DNA from 2 places in the Sphingobium sp. FG11 genome. Region 1 is predicted to be linked to the other one. Evidence: riboswitches for the same ligand, from Rfam matches in the RefSeq annotation. Region 1 holds a riboswitch; the other holds the start of a gene.
What was found. Region 1 has a riboswitch for cobalamin ahead of ACODSN_RS01340 (TonB-dependent receptor). Riboswitches for the same ligand answer to the same signal wherever they lie in the genome.

Region 1 (7,824 bases):
CACCTTAAAATAGACGCGCCAGATTTTGCACGAAATGCCTTACACAAGTCTTACACACTTACACAAAACCTTACACAAAATAGACGCTCTCTAGAAAATATTATTATTAATCAATGACATGTCCAGGATATAGGCGACTCAAAATGCGGTATCTTTGGATGTGTCGGTTCGAGTCCGACCGGGGGCACCATTCATCTGACACGCGGTCCGACGCGATCGCGCCAATGCGCGGCCGGGCTGATACGACCTAGGCTTGCCGCCCTTCAGTTACGCCACTAATCTCGTGCTTTCAAAAAGAAGTGTGGAGAGGCTGGCTGAAATGAACGATCCGTTCTGGCAGAATAAGGCCGACAAAATGGCGCTGAAAGAGCTGGGTATGCTCTATGCGCGTGCGGTGGACCGGCGCGACTTTGCGTTGATGCGCAGGCTCTACACCGAAGACGGAACGGACGATCACGGTATTTTCTTCAAGGGAACGGCTGCGCAGTTCGCCGAGGCAGCGCCGGGCAATCTGGAAGAATTTGAGGCTACGGCGCATTATATCCTCAACACTCTGTACGAGGTTGATGGGGATGTGGCTGACGGGGAATTGTATTTCCTCGCTTACCACCGCCGCGTTCCGGCTCCTGCGACCGAACTGATTGTCGGTGGCCGCTATATCGATCGCTATGTTCGCGAGGCTGACGGCTGGAAAATCCAGTCTCGCCGCCTGATCTGGGACCTTGCATTCGATAGTGAGGCGTCGGCGGAGGCCATGGCAAAATTGCGAAGCATCGGCTTCAACGGAGCGGGCGCGGACGACAAGAGCTTCGAATGGTTGCCGCTGTTCCAGTCCCGCATTCATGGACGCTAGGCGTCGCTGATCTTGGGACGCTTGCGATCCATGCGCATGCACTGTAACGGGCGGATCGTTCGGGGTCGTTTCGCGATCCTGAATGTTGATCGCGCCGGTGTCCCGACAGGGACTTAAAAGGGAACGCGGTGCGGGGGGAAACCCCCAATTCCGTGGCTGTCCCTGCAACTGTAAGCGGTGAGCGCGATGCATATGCGCGGCGGACCCGATGGTTTCGCCGCCAGCCACTGGGCCGGACGCTAAATCCTGCGAGACCTGGGAAGGCCGTGCATCGAGCGATGACCCGCGAGCCAGGAGACCTGCCGGCGTCTGGTCGCTCTTGCCCTGGCCCAGGGGATGGCCGTGGCACGGTGTCTTTCCGTCTGAGCGACGAACGAGCGGTGGAGACCGCATCGGTTCGTGTCGCGGTCGCCAGTGCGTCCGGTCGCTGGCACGCGCCGCCCGTCGCGTGCGGCAGGTCCTCCATCGGTAGTCGCCAGACGCCGGGGGAAATCAGAATGCATCATAAGAAACTGGGTCTTGGTGTGGCGTCCGGCCTCGCCATCATGAGTGCGACGCCTGCTTTGGCAGGGCAGGGTAGTGCCCCGCCCGCCGATGCGGACGCACCGCAGGCCGATATCGTCGTCTTTGGGCGCGGCGAGGCCAAGATCGGCGTCGCACAGGCGGCGAGCGAGGGCAGTATAGGCGGTGCCGATCTGCTCGTTCGTCCGCTGTTGCGCGTGGCGGAATTGCTGGAGGCCGTGCCGGGCATGATTGCTGCCCAGCATTCGGGCAGCGGCAAGGCCAACCAATATTTCCTGCGCGGCTTCAACCTCGACCACGGGTCCGATTTCACCACCTATATTGACGGGGTTCAGATGAACCTGCGGACCCACGGCCATGGACAGGGCTATCTCGACCTAAACGGCCTGATCCCTGAAATCGTGGCACGCGAGGATTTTCGCAAAGGTCCGTATCGCGCGGACGGGGGCGACTTCGCGCTGGCGGGCGCTGCTTATATGAAGACGATCGATGGCTATGACCGGCCGTGGATCGCGGTCGAGGGTGGATCTTATGGTTCGCGCCGGATCGCCGCTGGCGGCACGTTGCACGATCTTGGTTCGGGCGATCTGACGCTGGTCGCTCAGGCCAAGAGCTATGACGGACCCTGGCAGGAGCCGGAGCATCTGAGGCATTATGCGGGCTTCGCGAAATATCGGATGCCTGCCGGGGCCGGCACGCTGGAGGCGACGCTCCACGCCTATCGGGCCACATGGCGGCCGACCGAGCAAATCCCCGAACGCATCGTAGGATCCAGCATCTGTCCCGATATATTCTGTTCGCCCGACCCGTCCGCGCGCGGCCAGACCACGCGCTTTGTCGGCAACATCGCCATCACCCAGCCGACATGGCGCGCCAATGGCTATGTGCAATATTATGACTGGTCGATGTATTCCAATCCCACCTACACCGACCCGGACGGCACAAGCGCGCAAATCCGGCAGTTCGACCGAAGGTGGATCATGGGCTTTACGGGCGAGAAGCGCTGGGAGCCGCGCCCGGACCTTAGCGTCAGTGTGGGGACAGAGGGCCGCTACGATCAAATCGGCAATGTCGGCGTCTATCGCACCGCCGACCGGCAATTTCTCGCCTCGCTCGGTCGCTATCATGTCGAGGAACTGTCAGCGGCTCTTTATGGCGATGTGACATGGCGGCCTTTGCCGGGGCTGCGGCTAACGGGCGGGCTGCGCGGCGATCATTACCATTATTCGGTACAGGCACGCGATGGGGTAGCGGCCGCGCTGGGGACGGGCAAGGGATCGGACAGTCTGATCTCGCCCAAAGCGTCGCTCGCCTATCAGGTGTCGGCGCATCTGGAATTCTACGCAAATTGGGGACGTGGCTTCCACTCCAACGATGTGCGCGGCGCGGTTAATCCGGTCTCGCCGGTCCCGGTGCTGGTGCGCGGCACGGGCAAGGAAGTGGGCGCGCGGGTGCAGGCCGGCACCGCCAGCCTGACCGCGACCTACTGGTGGCTCGACGTCGGCAGCGAGTTGCGCTTTGTCGGCGATTCCAATGCTGTCGAGCCAAGCGGGGCCAGCAGGCGGCATGGCTATGAGATCGTCGCATTCTGGCGGCCGTTGCCCTGGCTCGCGATCGACGGCAATTATACCGCCAGCCATTCGCGCTATGACAATGGCGACCGGATACCCAATGCTTTCGAAAATGCGGCATCGGCGGGCGCGGCGATCCTGCTTCATCCCTGGGAGGCCAGCATCCGGCTCCGCCACCTTGGCCCTTATCCGCTGATCGAAGATAATAATGTGCGGGACAAGGGCAGCACGATCGTCAACGCGCGGGCGGCGTGGAAGGGCAAGCGCGTCGAACTTTACGGCGAACTGCTCAACATCTTCAACAGCCGGGACAAGGACATTGCCTATTATTACGAATCCTACGTCCCCGCTTTCGATGCGTCCGGCCCGCAGGAGGCGCGCCTGAGCCGTGTGGTCGAACCACGGACATTCCGATTGGGGATCAAATATACGCCTTAATGGTGGACACGGGTCGTCCAGCGATGCGACGGCCCGTGTCGATTTTCCGAAAATTTGGCTGGGGCGGCAGGATTCGAACCTGCGCATGGCGGCATCAAAAGCCGCTGCCTTACCGCTTGGCGACGCCCCAGCAGATGGCCGGTTTGACCGGCGCCGACGCCATATAACGCGTGGCGCGCGAAAGGAAAGCCTAGTCATGATGGTTTTGGCGCGTCAATATGCCTTCTCTTTTGATCCTCGTCGCCCGGACCCCTATAGGCCATGACCGCCTCTTCTTCGACCACCGCCACGCCCGCACAGATCGCGCCTGCCTCGCCGCTGTTCCTGCGCGAGGATGAGATTCGACGGGGCATCGAGATGCTCTATTTCGGCTATTCGGCGCTGACCCGATCGATCGACGAGGACCTTTCCGCGCAGGGGCTGGGCCGGGCGCATCATCGCGCGCTGTATTTCATTTCGCGCCAGCCCGATCTGACGGTCAAGGACTTGCTGCGCCTGCTGGCGATTACCAAGCAGTCGCTGGGCCGTGTACTCAACGACCTGATCGAACGCGGCTATATCGAAACGCGGCCAGGCCCGCAGGATCGTCGGCAAAAGCTTCTGCGCCTCAGCGCCGCCGGTGTGGCGATGGAGGCGGACCTGTTTCGTGCGCTGCGCGAGAAAATGGCGGCGGCTTATGCGCAGGCGGGGCAGGGGTCGGTGACCGGCTTCTGGCGCGTGCTCGAAGGACTGATCCCCGATCAAGACAGGTCGATGGTGATCGGGTTGCGCGGGTAACGCAACTTAATCGCTTGCCCGGCGGTTAACCCAATCCATGTCAAGAGATTGAGGACATCGCATGCGCACATCCATTTTGGCCGCCCTTTGTGTTTTCAGCGCGACGGGCCTGTCGGCCTGCTCCGAAAAAGCGTCGAACAATCTGGAAAACGCCGGACATGCCGTGGGCAGTGATGTGGACAATGCGATCGACCGGGCAGGCGACAAGATCGACGCGGGTCTCGATCATAGCGGTCGCGCGATCGATGAAGGTATGGACCGGATCGGCACGGCTACCGACAAGGCGGCACGTGATGCGAGCCGTGACGCCGGTGAGGCGAAGCGCGATCTTGGGGAAAAGCTGGAAAAGGCAGGAAGCGACCTCAGGAACGAATAAGCCGGGTCGACCGCCGTTAAAGGCCTGCGCGGCAATGACACAGGCATGTTCGGCTTGACGGTGCGTGATTTGCGCATAGTCAATCAGCCTCTATGTCGTTCGAAGCCCCGTCCCGGTTCCTTTCCCGCACTCTGATCGGCCGCGCCGAACTGGCGCTGATGGCCGTAACCTTGCTGTGGGGCGGGACCTTCCTGATCGTGCATCTGGCCATGCGCGAAAGCGGTCCGCTGTTCTTTGTCGGGCTTAGGTTCGCTACAGCCGCCTTGTTCACCTTGCCGCTCGCCTGGCGCGTGCTGGCTGGCCTGACCCGGCAGGAGTTGTTGGCGGGTTTTGCGATCGGGGTAGGCATCTTTGGCGGCTATTCGCTCCAGAGCTGGGGTCTTGCGACCATTGCCAGCAGCACATCGGCCTTCATCACCGCCGCCTATGTGCCGCTCGTCCCGATCTTGCAGTGGATCATCCTGCGGCGGCGGCCGAGGCTGGCGAGCTGGGTGGGTGTGGTGCTTGCGGTGGGTGGCCTGTTACTGGTCGCGGCCCCGCGTGACGGACTGTCCATGGGACGCGGCGAAATGCTGACGCTGATCAGCACGTTGGCGATCGCGTTGGAAATCATCTTCATCAGCCTGTGGGCCGGGCGGGTGGACGTGCTGCGGGTCACGATCGTGCAACTCGCCGTGACCGCGCTTCTGGCGTTCGCGTTCATGGTTCCGATGGGGGAGGCCATTCCGCCCTTTTCATGGCGGGTGATCCTGTCCGCCTGCGGGCTTGGCCTGATGACCGCGATCATTCAGCTCGTCATGAATTGGGCGCAACGCACCGTGTCGCCGACCCGCGCTACTCTGATTTACGCGGGCGAGCCGGTATGGGCGGGCATCATCGGACGGATTGCCGGGGATCGATTGCCGCCGAGCGCCTTGCTGGGCGGCGTTCTGATCGTGGCGGCCGTGCTGGTGAGCGAATGGCGGTTCAAGCGGAAATCTGACCCTGGCTCCATCTGAACAGCGATTGGCGCTTTCCCAAAGATGCCGTACGAATGCTCCGACCATTTCCCTTGCCAAGCTGTTCGATGAACCGACTCCGCCTGATCCTCGATCCGTTTCTGTTGTTGCTGATAGCCACCGTCATTTTGGCGTCCCTTTTGCCTGCGCGCGGCGTGGGCGCGCATGTCGCTGATGTGGCGACCGATATAGGCATCGTCCTGCTTTTCTTCCTCCATGGCGCCAAGCTTCCACGCGAGGCGATCCTGCGCGGTGCAAAAGCCTGGCGTCTGCACCTTGCGACGCTGGCGACGACCTTTGTCGCTTTCCCGTTGATCGGCCTTGCGACGCAGCAAGTGACGGCTATTCCGGGCAGTATGCGCGCCGGTTTGCTGTTCCTAACGCTGCTACCCTCGACGGTCCAATCGTCGATCGCCTTTACCGCGATCGCGCGCGGCAATGTCGCGGCGGCGGTGGTCGGTGCGTCCTTCTCCAATGTGTTGGGCATATTCCTGACGCCACTGCTGGTTGCGCTGCTCATGCAGAGCGGGGGCACAGGCGGCATGGTTTCGCTTCATTCGATCGAGGGCATTGTCCTGCAATTGCTGCTGCCCTTCATCATCGGTCATCTGCTGCGCCCGTGGATCGGCGATGTTGTCGAGCGGCATCGCTCGGTGCTCGGGCGCGTCGATCGCACTACGATCCTGATGGTCGTCTATGCTGCGTTTAGCGCGGCCGTGGTGGAAGGTTTATGGCACAGGGTTTCGCGCGGCGAACTGCTGCTGCTGGCCGCGCTGTGCTGTGCGATATTGCTGATCATTCTGTTGTTCAGCTGGATGCTGGGCCGCATAATGGGCTTTTCGCGCGAGGACGCCATCGTCCTGCAATTTTGCGGGTCCAAGAAAAGTCTGGCGTCGGGCGTCCCGATAGCTGGCGTGCTGTTTCCCGCGGCCATCGTCGGGCCGATCATCCTGCCGCTGATGCTGTTTCACCAGATCCAGCTTATCGCCTGCGCCTTGCTCGCGCGACATTATGCCGCACAGGGGCAAGGCGCCCCGCATCCTGCTGCGGTCGCCTGACATGGCTCAACCCATATTGACCGATATTCCGATCGAGCGGTTTTTGATCCTTGTCGAAACGCTGGCCCGGAGCATCATCGGCGATGGTTCGCTGCCTGATTTCCTGGTTGGTGTGGGCAGGGGCGGGCTGGTTCCGGCGACTTGGCTCAGCCACAGGATCGGCGTGCCTTTATTGTCGGTCGATCTGTCGGCGGGGGCGGCCGCCTTTGGGGAAAAGCTGCTTGAGAGCCTTGCCGAACGTGCGATGTCCGGCGAACGCCTGCTGTTCGTCGATGACATTAATGACAGCGGACGCACCATGAAGGGGCTGCGTCAGGCACTGGCGGGGGCACCGGCGGACAATATTCGTTTTGCCGTGCTGATCGATAATATCCGGTCGGCAACGCCGGTTGATTATCGGGCGGCGTCGATCGATCGGGCCGTGACGAAGGACTGGTTCGTCTTTCCATGGGAGACCGGCGGGAGCCGGGCAGCGATCGTCGCCGACAGCCGCGAGGTGCCGGGCCGTATCGCTTGAGGGCGTAGCCAAGCGCTGCCGCCGGCACCGGATGAATATTTTGTCATATGGCGGTAAGTGCCGCAGGGCGCCCATTATGCGAGGACCCTTGTGAAGCTCGCTTCACGCGTCCTCCCGGTCGTTCCGCCATCGGCATCGATATGGGATCGCGGTGACGCACCCGATGCCGAACCGACGGGATGAACGGATGAGTGGCAAGATTTTGCTGATTGAAGATGACGGGACCACGGCGGAATATGTCTGCAAGGGCCTACATGGACATGGCCATGTCGTCGATCATTGCGGGGATGGCCGGGATGGCCTGTTCAGGGCGACCGGCGGTGGATATGACGTCATCATTCTCGACCGTATGCTGCCTGGGCTGGACGGACTGGGCGTTCTCAGCGCATTGCGCGCCGCCGCTATCGATACGCCGGTGCTTTTGCTGTCCGCGCTTGATTCCGTCGACGATCGGGTGACGGGGCTGACGGCCGGATCGGACGATTATCTGGTCAAGCCTTTCGCTTTTGCCGAACTGCTCGCCCGGATAGAGTTGCTGATGCGGCGGCGCTCTGGTGGCGCGAATGCCGAGACTATTCTCACTTGCGGGCCGTTGCGGATGGATTTGCTGAAGCGGGAAGTCCGGTCAGACGGGCGGCCGATCGACCTGCAACCGCGCGAATTCCGGCTGTTGGAATATCTGCTGCGTCATGCCGGTCAGGTGGTCACGCGAAC
Region 2 (7,824 bases), on a different contig from region 1:
GGCCCCGGTGCGCGCCAAATATGAGGAAGAGGGCAATCCCTATTACGCCACCGCGCGGCTGTGGGACGATGGCGTCATCGACCCGGCGCAGACGCGCGACGTCCTCACCCTCGCCCTCGCCGCTACGCTGAACGCGCCGATCGCCGATCGCGCGCAGTTCGGCCTGTTCCGGATGTAAATCGATGATCCAGTCCCTCCTCATCGCCAATCGCGGCGAAATCGCCTGCCGGATCATCCGCACGGCCCGCCGCCTGGGCATTCGCACGGTGGCGGTCTATTCCGACGCCGATGCCGATGCGCTGCATGTCCGCTTGGCCGACCAGGCGGTGCATATCGGGCCGTCGCCGGTCGGCCAGTCCTACCTGCTGGGCGACACCATCATCGCCGCCGCGCTGGCGGCCGGGGCGGAGGCGATCCATCCGGGCTATGGCTTCCTGTCGGAAAATGCCGCCTTCGCGCAGGCGGTGATCGACGCCGGGCTGATCTGGGTCGGTCCCCATCCGTCCAGCATCACCGCGATGGGTCTCAAGGACGCGGCCAAGACGCTGATGCAGGCCGCCGGGGTTCCCACTACGCCCGGCTATCTGGGCGAGGATCAGTCGCCCGATCGTCTGCGGGCGGAGGCGGACGCGATCGGCTATCCCGTCCTTATCAAGGCCGTAGCCGGTGGCGGTGGCAAGGGCATGCGCAAGGTGGACAGCGCGGGCGACTTCGCCGACGCGCTGCTGTCCTGTCAGCGCGAGGCGGCGTCCAGCTTCGGCAATGATTCCGTACTGCTGGAAAAATGGGTGACGAACCCCCGCCATATCGAAGTGCAGATCTTCGGCGACGCCCATGGCGAGGTCGTCCATCTGTTCGAACGCGATTGTTCGCTCCAGCGCCGCCATCAGAAGGTGATCGAGGAAGCGCCCGCGCCGGGCATGGACGCCGCCACGCGCGAAGCGGTGTGCCGGGCGGCGGTCAACGCGGCGAAGGCGGTCGATTATGTCGGCGCCGGGACGATCGAGTTCATCGCCGACGGGTCGGAAGGGCTGCGCGCCGACCGCATCTGGTTCATGGAGATGAACACGCGGCTCCAGGTCGAACATCCGGTGACGGAAGCGATCACCGGGCAGGATCTGGTCGAATGGCAGTTGCGCGTGGCGAGCGGGGAGTCGCTGCCGCTGGCGCAGGATCAGTTGTCGATCACCGGCTGGGCGATGGAGGCGCGTCTTTATGCCGAGGACCCGGCCAAGGGCTTCCTGCCCTCGATCGGCCGGCTCGACCGCTTCGATCTGGGCGATGGCGTGCGCATCGACACCGGCGTCGGGCAGGGCGCGGAGATTTCGCCCTTCTACGATCCGATGATCGCCAAGCTCATCGCCCATGGTCCGACCCGCGACGCCGCCCGCGAGGATCTGGCGCGGGCGCTGGACGACAGCGCCGTCTGGCCGCTCAAGACCAATGCGGGATTTCTGGTGAAGGCGCTGCGCCATCCCGATTTCGCCGCCGCACGGCTCGACACCGGCCTGATCGCGCGGGAAGGCGATGCGCTGATGCCGCCAACCCGGCCCGACGCCGCCGCGCTGGCCGATGCCGCCGCCGCCCTGTCGCTGGGCGGCACGGTGGCGGGCTTCCGCCTGAACGCGCCGCGACGGGGACAAGGCCACTTCCTGATCGATGGCGAGGCGATCACGATCGCCTATGATCCGCGCGAGGAGGATGCCGCGCCGCGCGACGATATGCTGGTGGCGCAGGGCGGGCAGGTCTGGCGGCTCTCGCCCTTCCGGGCGGGCGGTGCCGGCGGGGCGGACGCGTCCGATGGCGCGATCCTGTCGCCCATGCCGGGCCGGATCATCGCCGTCATGGTCACCGCCGGTGACACCGTGACGAAGGGGCAGAAGCTCCTCACGCTGGAAGCGATGAAGATGGAGCATAGCCTCGTCGCGCCCTTTGACGGGATCATCGCGACGCTCAACGCCAGCGAGGGCGGGCAGGTGAGCGAAGGCGCGCTGCTGGCCAAGATCGACAAGGCCGAATAAGGGAACATCCGCGCGGCAGGCTCGTAATGAGGGAGCGGGGCGGCGCATCTTCGCCCGCCTGCTTCGAGGATCGCCGATCATGACCCACGCCGATTTCCTGCGCGAACAATGCTATATCGACGGTCAATGGTGCGACGCCGACAGTGGCGAAACCGTCGATGTCACCGATCCGGGCAAGGGCGTCAGGCTGGGCTGCGTGCCCGCCATGGGGCAGGCGGAAACGGCGCGGGCCATCGCGGCGGCGCAGGCGGCGCTGCCCGGCTGGCGCGCCCGCACCGCCGCCGACCGCGCGACGCTGCTGCGGCGGCTGTTCGATCTGATGATGGCGAATCAGGATGCGCTGGGCGAATTGCTGACCCGCGAGCAGGGCAAGCCCTTAGCCGAGGCGAAGGGCGAGATCGCCTATGCCGCGGGCTTTGTCGAATGGTTCGCCGAAGAAGGCAAGCGCGCCTATGGCGAGGTCGTGCCCTCCCACGCCGCCGACAAGCGCATCGTCGTGCTGAAACAGGGCGTCGGCGTCGTCGGCGCGATCACGCCCTGGAATTTTCCGACCGCGATGGTCACGCGCAAACTGGCCCCGGCGCTCGCGGCGGGATGCACGATCGTCATCAAGCCTGCGTCCGCGACCCCCTTTTCCGCGCTGGCGCTGGGCGTGCTGGCGCAGCAGGCGGGCATTCCGGCGGGCGTCATCAACATCGTCACCGGCTCCGCGCGCGCAATCGGCGGCGAATTGACCACGAACCCGCTCGTGCGCAAGATCAGCTTCACCGGATCGACCGAGACCGGCCGGGCGCTGCTGCGCGCCTGCGCCGACACGGTGAAGAAAGCCAGCATGGAACTGGGCGGTAACGCGCCCTTCCTCGTATTCGACGATGCCGATATCGACGCGGCGGTCGAAGGAGCGATGGCGTCGAAATTCCGCAACAACGGCCAGACCTGCATCTGCACCAATCGATTTTACGTGCAGGACGGTGTCTATGACGCCTTCGTCGCGAAACTGGTCGGGAAGGTGAAGGCGCTCAAGGTCGGCTATGGCCTGGATGAAGGCACAGCGGTCGGCCCGCTGATCGACGGCAAGGCTGTCGAAAAGGTGGAGGAGCATGTCGCCGACGCGATCAAAGGCGGTGGCGCGCTGCTGACGGGCGGGCGGCGCAGCAGCCTTGGCGGCTTCTATTATGAACCGACCGTCATCGCCGATGTCGCGCCGGACATGAAGCTGGCGCGCGAAGAGACGTTCGGACCGCTCGCCGGGGTCATCCGCTTTTCTGACGAGGCGCAGGCGATCCGCCTCGCCAATGACAGCGAGTTCGGCCTCGCCAGCTATTTCTACGCAAGCGACCTTGGCCGCGTCTGGCGTGTCGCCGAAGCGCTGGAAGCGGGCATGGTCGGCATCAATACCGGCCTCATCTCCACCGAGGTCGCCCCCTTTGGCGGGGTGAAACAATCGGGCCTTGGTCGCGAAGGCTCCCGCCACGGCCTCGACGATTATATGGAGCTGAAATATCTCTGCATGGGCATCGGCGCTCCGGGCTGACCCGGCGGGTTGGCAAAACAGCATTGGCTTGGGGCCGGTTTTGATCTAGGGCGAGCGCGCAAGGACCGGGTAAAGCCGGACCTCGCATGATCGCGCCGGTGCCCCCTTTCGGGGCTTAATCGGGAATGCGGTGCGGGCGCCCCAAAGCGCCCAAATCCGCGGCTGTCCCTGCAACTGTAAGCGGATAGCGCGATGCACAGGCTCCCCATCAAGGGAGCGGTCACTGGACGGCGCATCGGCGCCACGTTCGGGAAGGCGTGCATCAAGCTGTGACCCGCGAGCCAGGAGACCTGCCGGCGCTCCGGTCGCTCTTGCCTTGGTCCAGGGGATGGTCATGGCACGGTAACTCTCCGTCTGAGCGACGAACTGTGCGGCTGGGGCTGCACGGTCGCGTGGCTATGGGCGATGTGTCGCGCCCGCCCGTCGTTGCGCGCCGACCGGACCTGTCCGGCAAGCCCCGCTCTGTCTCGCTCCGGCGCGCGGAGAGTTATCCATGTCCGACCTGTCCAAGGTGCCGGTCACCATCGTCACCGGCTTTCTGGGCGCCGGCAAGACCACGCTCATCAGCCACCTGATCCGCAATGCGGGCGGGCGGCGGCTGGCGGTGGTCGTCAACGAGTTCGGTTCGCTCGGCGTCGATGGCGACATATTGGCGTCGTGCGCCATTCCCGATTGCCCGGCGGAAAATATCGTTGAACTGGCCAATGGCTGCATCTGCTGCACCGTGGCCGATGATTTCATCCCCACCGTCGAAACGCTGCTCGCGCTCGATCCGCGCCCCGACCATATCCTCATCGAAACATCCGGACTGGCCTTGCCCAAGCCGTTGCTCAAGGCGTTCGACTGGCCCGCGATCCGCAGCCGCATCACCGTGGACGGCGTGCTGGCGCTGGCCGATGCCGAAGCGGTCGCGGCGGGCCGGTTCGCGCCCGATGTCGCCGCGCTCGACGCGCAGCGCGCCGCCGATCCCGGCATCGACCATGAAACGCCGCTGTCCGAAGTGTTCGAGGACCAGCTTGCCTGCGCCGACATGGTGCTGCTGACCAAGGTCGATCTCGCCGGGGCGGAGGGCGTCGCCGCCGCCCGCGCCGTCATCGCGGCGGAATCGCCCCGGCCCGTGCCGGTGATCGAACTGACCGAAGGCGTGGTCGATCCGCACCTGATCCTGGGTCTTTCCGCTGCCGCCGAGGATGATATCGCCGCGCGCCCGTCGCATCATGATGGCGAGGACGATCACGAGCATGAGGATTTCGACAGCATCGTGGTCGAATGGGGCGAAATCGCCGATCCCGCTTTGCTCGCCACCCGGATCGAGGCGCTCGCGCGCGACCAGAATATCCTGCGGGTGAAGGGATATGCCGCCGTCGCGGGCAAGCCGATGCGGCTGCTGGTGCAGGCGGTCGGCGCGCGGGTGCGGCACCAATATGACCGGCCATGGCGGCCGGACGAAGCACGGCGGACGACGATGGTCGTCATCGCCGAGCATGACCATATCGACGCCGACGCGATCCGCGCGACACTGCTGGGATAAAAGCGCGCGATGCACGTCATCTTCCGCGAAACGCACGGGATGGAGGAAAATGCCGTCCCGCAGGATCTCGGGCAGTCGCCCGCGGATCTCGTGGTCCTGTCCTTTTCGGACAGCGACCTTGGCGCGTTCGCGGCGGCATGGCATCAGGCGCGCGGCTTCAATGCTGGCTTTCCGACGCTCCGGCTCGCCAGTCTGGCGACGCTGATGCACCCGTTGTCGGTCGACACCTATGTCGAGCGGACGCTGGCGGGCGCGAAGGCGATCCTGATCCGGCTGATCGGTGGCACCCCCTATTGGAGCTATGGGCTGCAACAGGTCGAGGCGCTGGCACGTTCGCGCGGCGTCGCGCTGGCGGTGCTGCCCGCCGACGGCTTTGAAGACGGGCGGCTCGATGCCGCGTCGACCGTGCCCGTGCCCGTTTTGCGCGACCTGGCGCGGCTGTGTGACGCGGGCGGGGCGGAATCGGCGCAGGCCGCGCTGGCCATGCTTGCACAGGCGGCCGGGTTGATCGACGAGTCGGCGCAGCATAGCGCGCCGCTGCCGCTGGTCGGCGGCTGGCATCCCGCGCTGGGCGTTGTCGATCCCGAAGCCTTCCCGCGCGATCCCGAGCGGCCGCTGGTGCTCATCATCTTCTACCGCTCCTATCTGACCGCGTATGATCTCGATCCCTTCGCGTCACTGACTGCCGCGTTCGAAAGGCGCGGCTTCGCGGCGCTGTCGATCTTCGCGCCGTCGCTCAAAAGTCCCGAAGCCCGCGACCGGATCGACCGATGGGTGCGTGGCCTCGCGCCAGCCGCGATCGTCAACGCCACCGCCTTTTCCGCGCGCGGCGAGAGCGGCGACACCCCGCTCGACGGCGCGGGCGTGCCGGTGTTCCAGCTCGCGCTCGCCACCGCGAGCCGGGCGGGCTGGGCGGACACATCGCGCGGCTTGTCACCGGCCGACCTTGCCATGCATGTCGTTTTGCCGGAGATTGACGGACGCATCTTTGCCGGTGTCGCAAGCTTCAAGGAAGCGGGCGAGCGCGATCCCGACCTCGGTTTCGCCCGCACTATCCACCGCGCCGACGCTAACCGGATCGAGGCGATCGCGGCAAAGGTCGCGGGCTGGATCGCGCTCGCTCGCAAGCCTGCCGCCGACCGGCGGATGGCGCTGATCCTGTCCACCTATCCCGGCAAATCCTATCAGATGGCGCATGCTGTCGGGCTGGATGTGCTGGCTTCGGTCGAGGCGATACTCGCCGATCTGGCGGCGGCGGGCTATGACGCACGGGCCGTGGCGGACCTCGCCGCTCGTCTGGGGCAGGACCATCTGCACTGGCCGCTGGCAGAGTATCGCGCGGCGCTGGCGGAGTTGCCCGACGCGCTGCGCATCGATCTGGCCGCGAACTGGGGCGAGCCGGAGGCGGACAGCGCGGTCGTCGATGGCGCGTTCCGTTTCACGGCCCTGCGCGCGGGCGAAATGCTCATCGCCCTCCAGCCCGAACGCGGCGAGCGCGCCAGCCGCGACGATGAGTATCACGACCTGTCCCGCTGCCCGCGCCATGCCTATGTCGCCTTCTATCTGTGGCTGCGCGATCAGGGCGTCGACGCGCTCGTGCATATCGGCGCGCACGGGACGCTGGAATGGCTGCCGGGCAAGTCGGTGGCGCTGTCGGGCGATTGCTGGCCCGAGGCGCTGATCGGCGCGACGCCGCTCGTCTATCCTTTCATCGTCAACGATCCGGGCGAGGCGGCGCAGGCCAAGCGGCGCATCGGCGCGGTGACGATCGGCCATGTGCCGCCGCCGCTGGTGCAGAGCGCGAGCGGCGCGGGGCTGGCGCGGATCGAGGCGCTGCTCGATGAATTTTCCAACGCCGAAGGGCTGGACCGGGGTCGACGCGCCCGCTTGCAGGACGCCATTCAGGCCGAAGCGCGCGTGCTGGGGCTGGAGGCGGAACTCGGCCTCGACGCCGCCGCCACCCCGGTTGAGGCGATCACCCGGATCGACCGCTTCGTCTGCGACGTCAAGGAAAGCCAGTTCGGCGACGGGCTGCATATATTCGGGCGGGGCGATCAGGGCGCGGCGGAGCGGGCCGGGCTGCTGGCGGCGCTCGATGGCCGGCGCGTGCCCGCCGGCCCGTCCGGCTCGCCGTGGCGCGGGCGCGGCGACGTGCTGCCGACCGGGCGCAACCTGTATGCCATCGATCCGCGCGCCGTGCCCTCGCGCGCTGCCCATGCGCAGGGGGTTCGACTCGCCGAAGAGCTGATCCGGCGGCATTTGCAGGATCAGGGCGATTACCCGCGCGGGCTGGTGGTCGATCTGTGGGGATCGGCGACGATGCGCACGGCGGGCGAGGAGTTCGCCATGGCGCTGCACCTGCTCGGCGCCAAGCCGCTATGGGACCTGACGTCCGAGCGGGTGTCGGGCATCGAGATCGTGCCGCTGGCGTTGCTCGACCGCCCGCGCATCGACGTGACGCTGCGGGTGTCGGGCCTGTTCCGCGACGCCTTCCCGATGCTGCCGCAACTGTTCGGGCAGGCGGTGCGCGCGCTATGCGGGCGGGACGAGCCGGCCGACTGGAACCCCTTCGCCGGGCAGGCCCCCAGCCCGCGCGTTTATGGCCCGGCAGCGGGCAGCTATGGCTTGGGCCTTGGCGACGCCGCCGAAGTCTATAGCGACGAGAGCCGGCGCACGGCGGGCGAGGCATGGCTGGCGGCGTCCGCCCATATCCTCGACGCGAGCGGGGACGCGACTGA

Region 2: it holds a riboswitch for cobalamin, as region 1 does, so the genes downstream of both, cobW (cobalamin biosynthesis protein CobW) here and ACODSN_RS01340 (TonB-dependent receptor) in region 1, are expected to answer to the same signal.

What each region holds. Positions count from the first base shown of each region.
Region 1 covers NZ_JBMDKW010000001.1:260,378-268,201, forward strand. Annotated here, with positions in the region: gene ACODSN_RS01335 (nuclear transport factor 2 family protein) at 254-853, shown strand; cobalamin riboswitch at 932-1,174, shown strand; gene ACODSN_RS01340 (TonB-dependent receptor) at 1,351-3,384, shown strand; tRNA gene ACODSN_RS01345 (tRNA-Gln) at 3,440-3,514, opposite strand; gene ACODSN_RS01350 (MarR family winged helix-turn-helix transcriptional regulator) at 3,646-4,161, shown strand; gene ACODSN_RS01355 (hypothetical protein) at 4,223-4,537, shown strand; gene ACODSN_RS01360 (DMT family transporter) at 4,630-5,535, shown strand; gene ACODSN_RS01365 (bile acid:sodium symporter family protein) at 5,604-6,593, shown strand; gene ACODSN_RS01370 (phosphoribosyltransferase) at 6,595-7,110, shown strand; gene ACODSN_RS01375 (response regulator transcription factor) at 7,298-7,824, shown strand, end outside.
Region 2 covers NZ_JBMDKW010000003.1:47,481-55,304, reverse strand. Annotated here, with positions in the region: gene ACODSN_RS03275 (carboxyl transferase domain-containing protein) at 1-178, shown strand, start outside; gene ACODSN_RS03270 (acetyl/propionyl/methylcrotonyl-CoA carboxylase subunit alpha) at 183-2,021, shown strand; gene ACODSN_RS03265 (NAD-dependent succinate-semialdehyde dehydrogenase) at 2,101-3,555, shown strand; cobalamin riboswitch at 3,635-3,867, shown strand; gene cobW (cobalamin biosynthesis protein CobW) at 4,049-5,086, shown strand; gene cobN (cobaltochelatase subunit CobN) at 5,096-7,824, shown strand, end outside.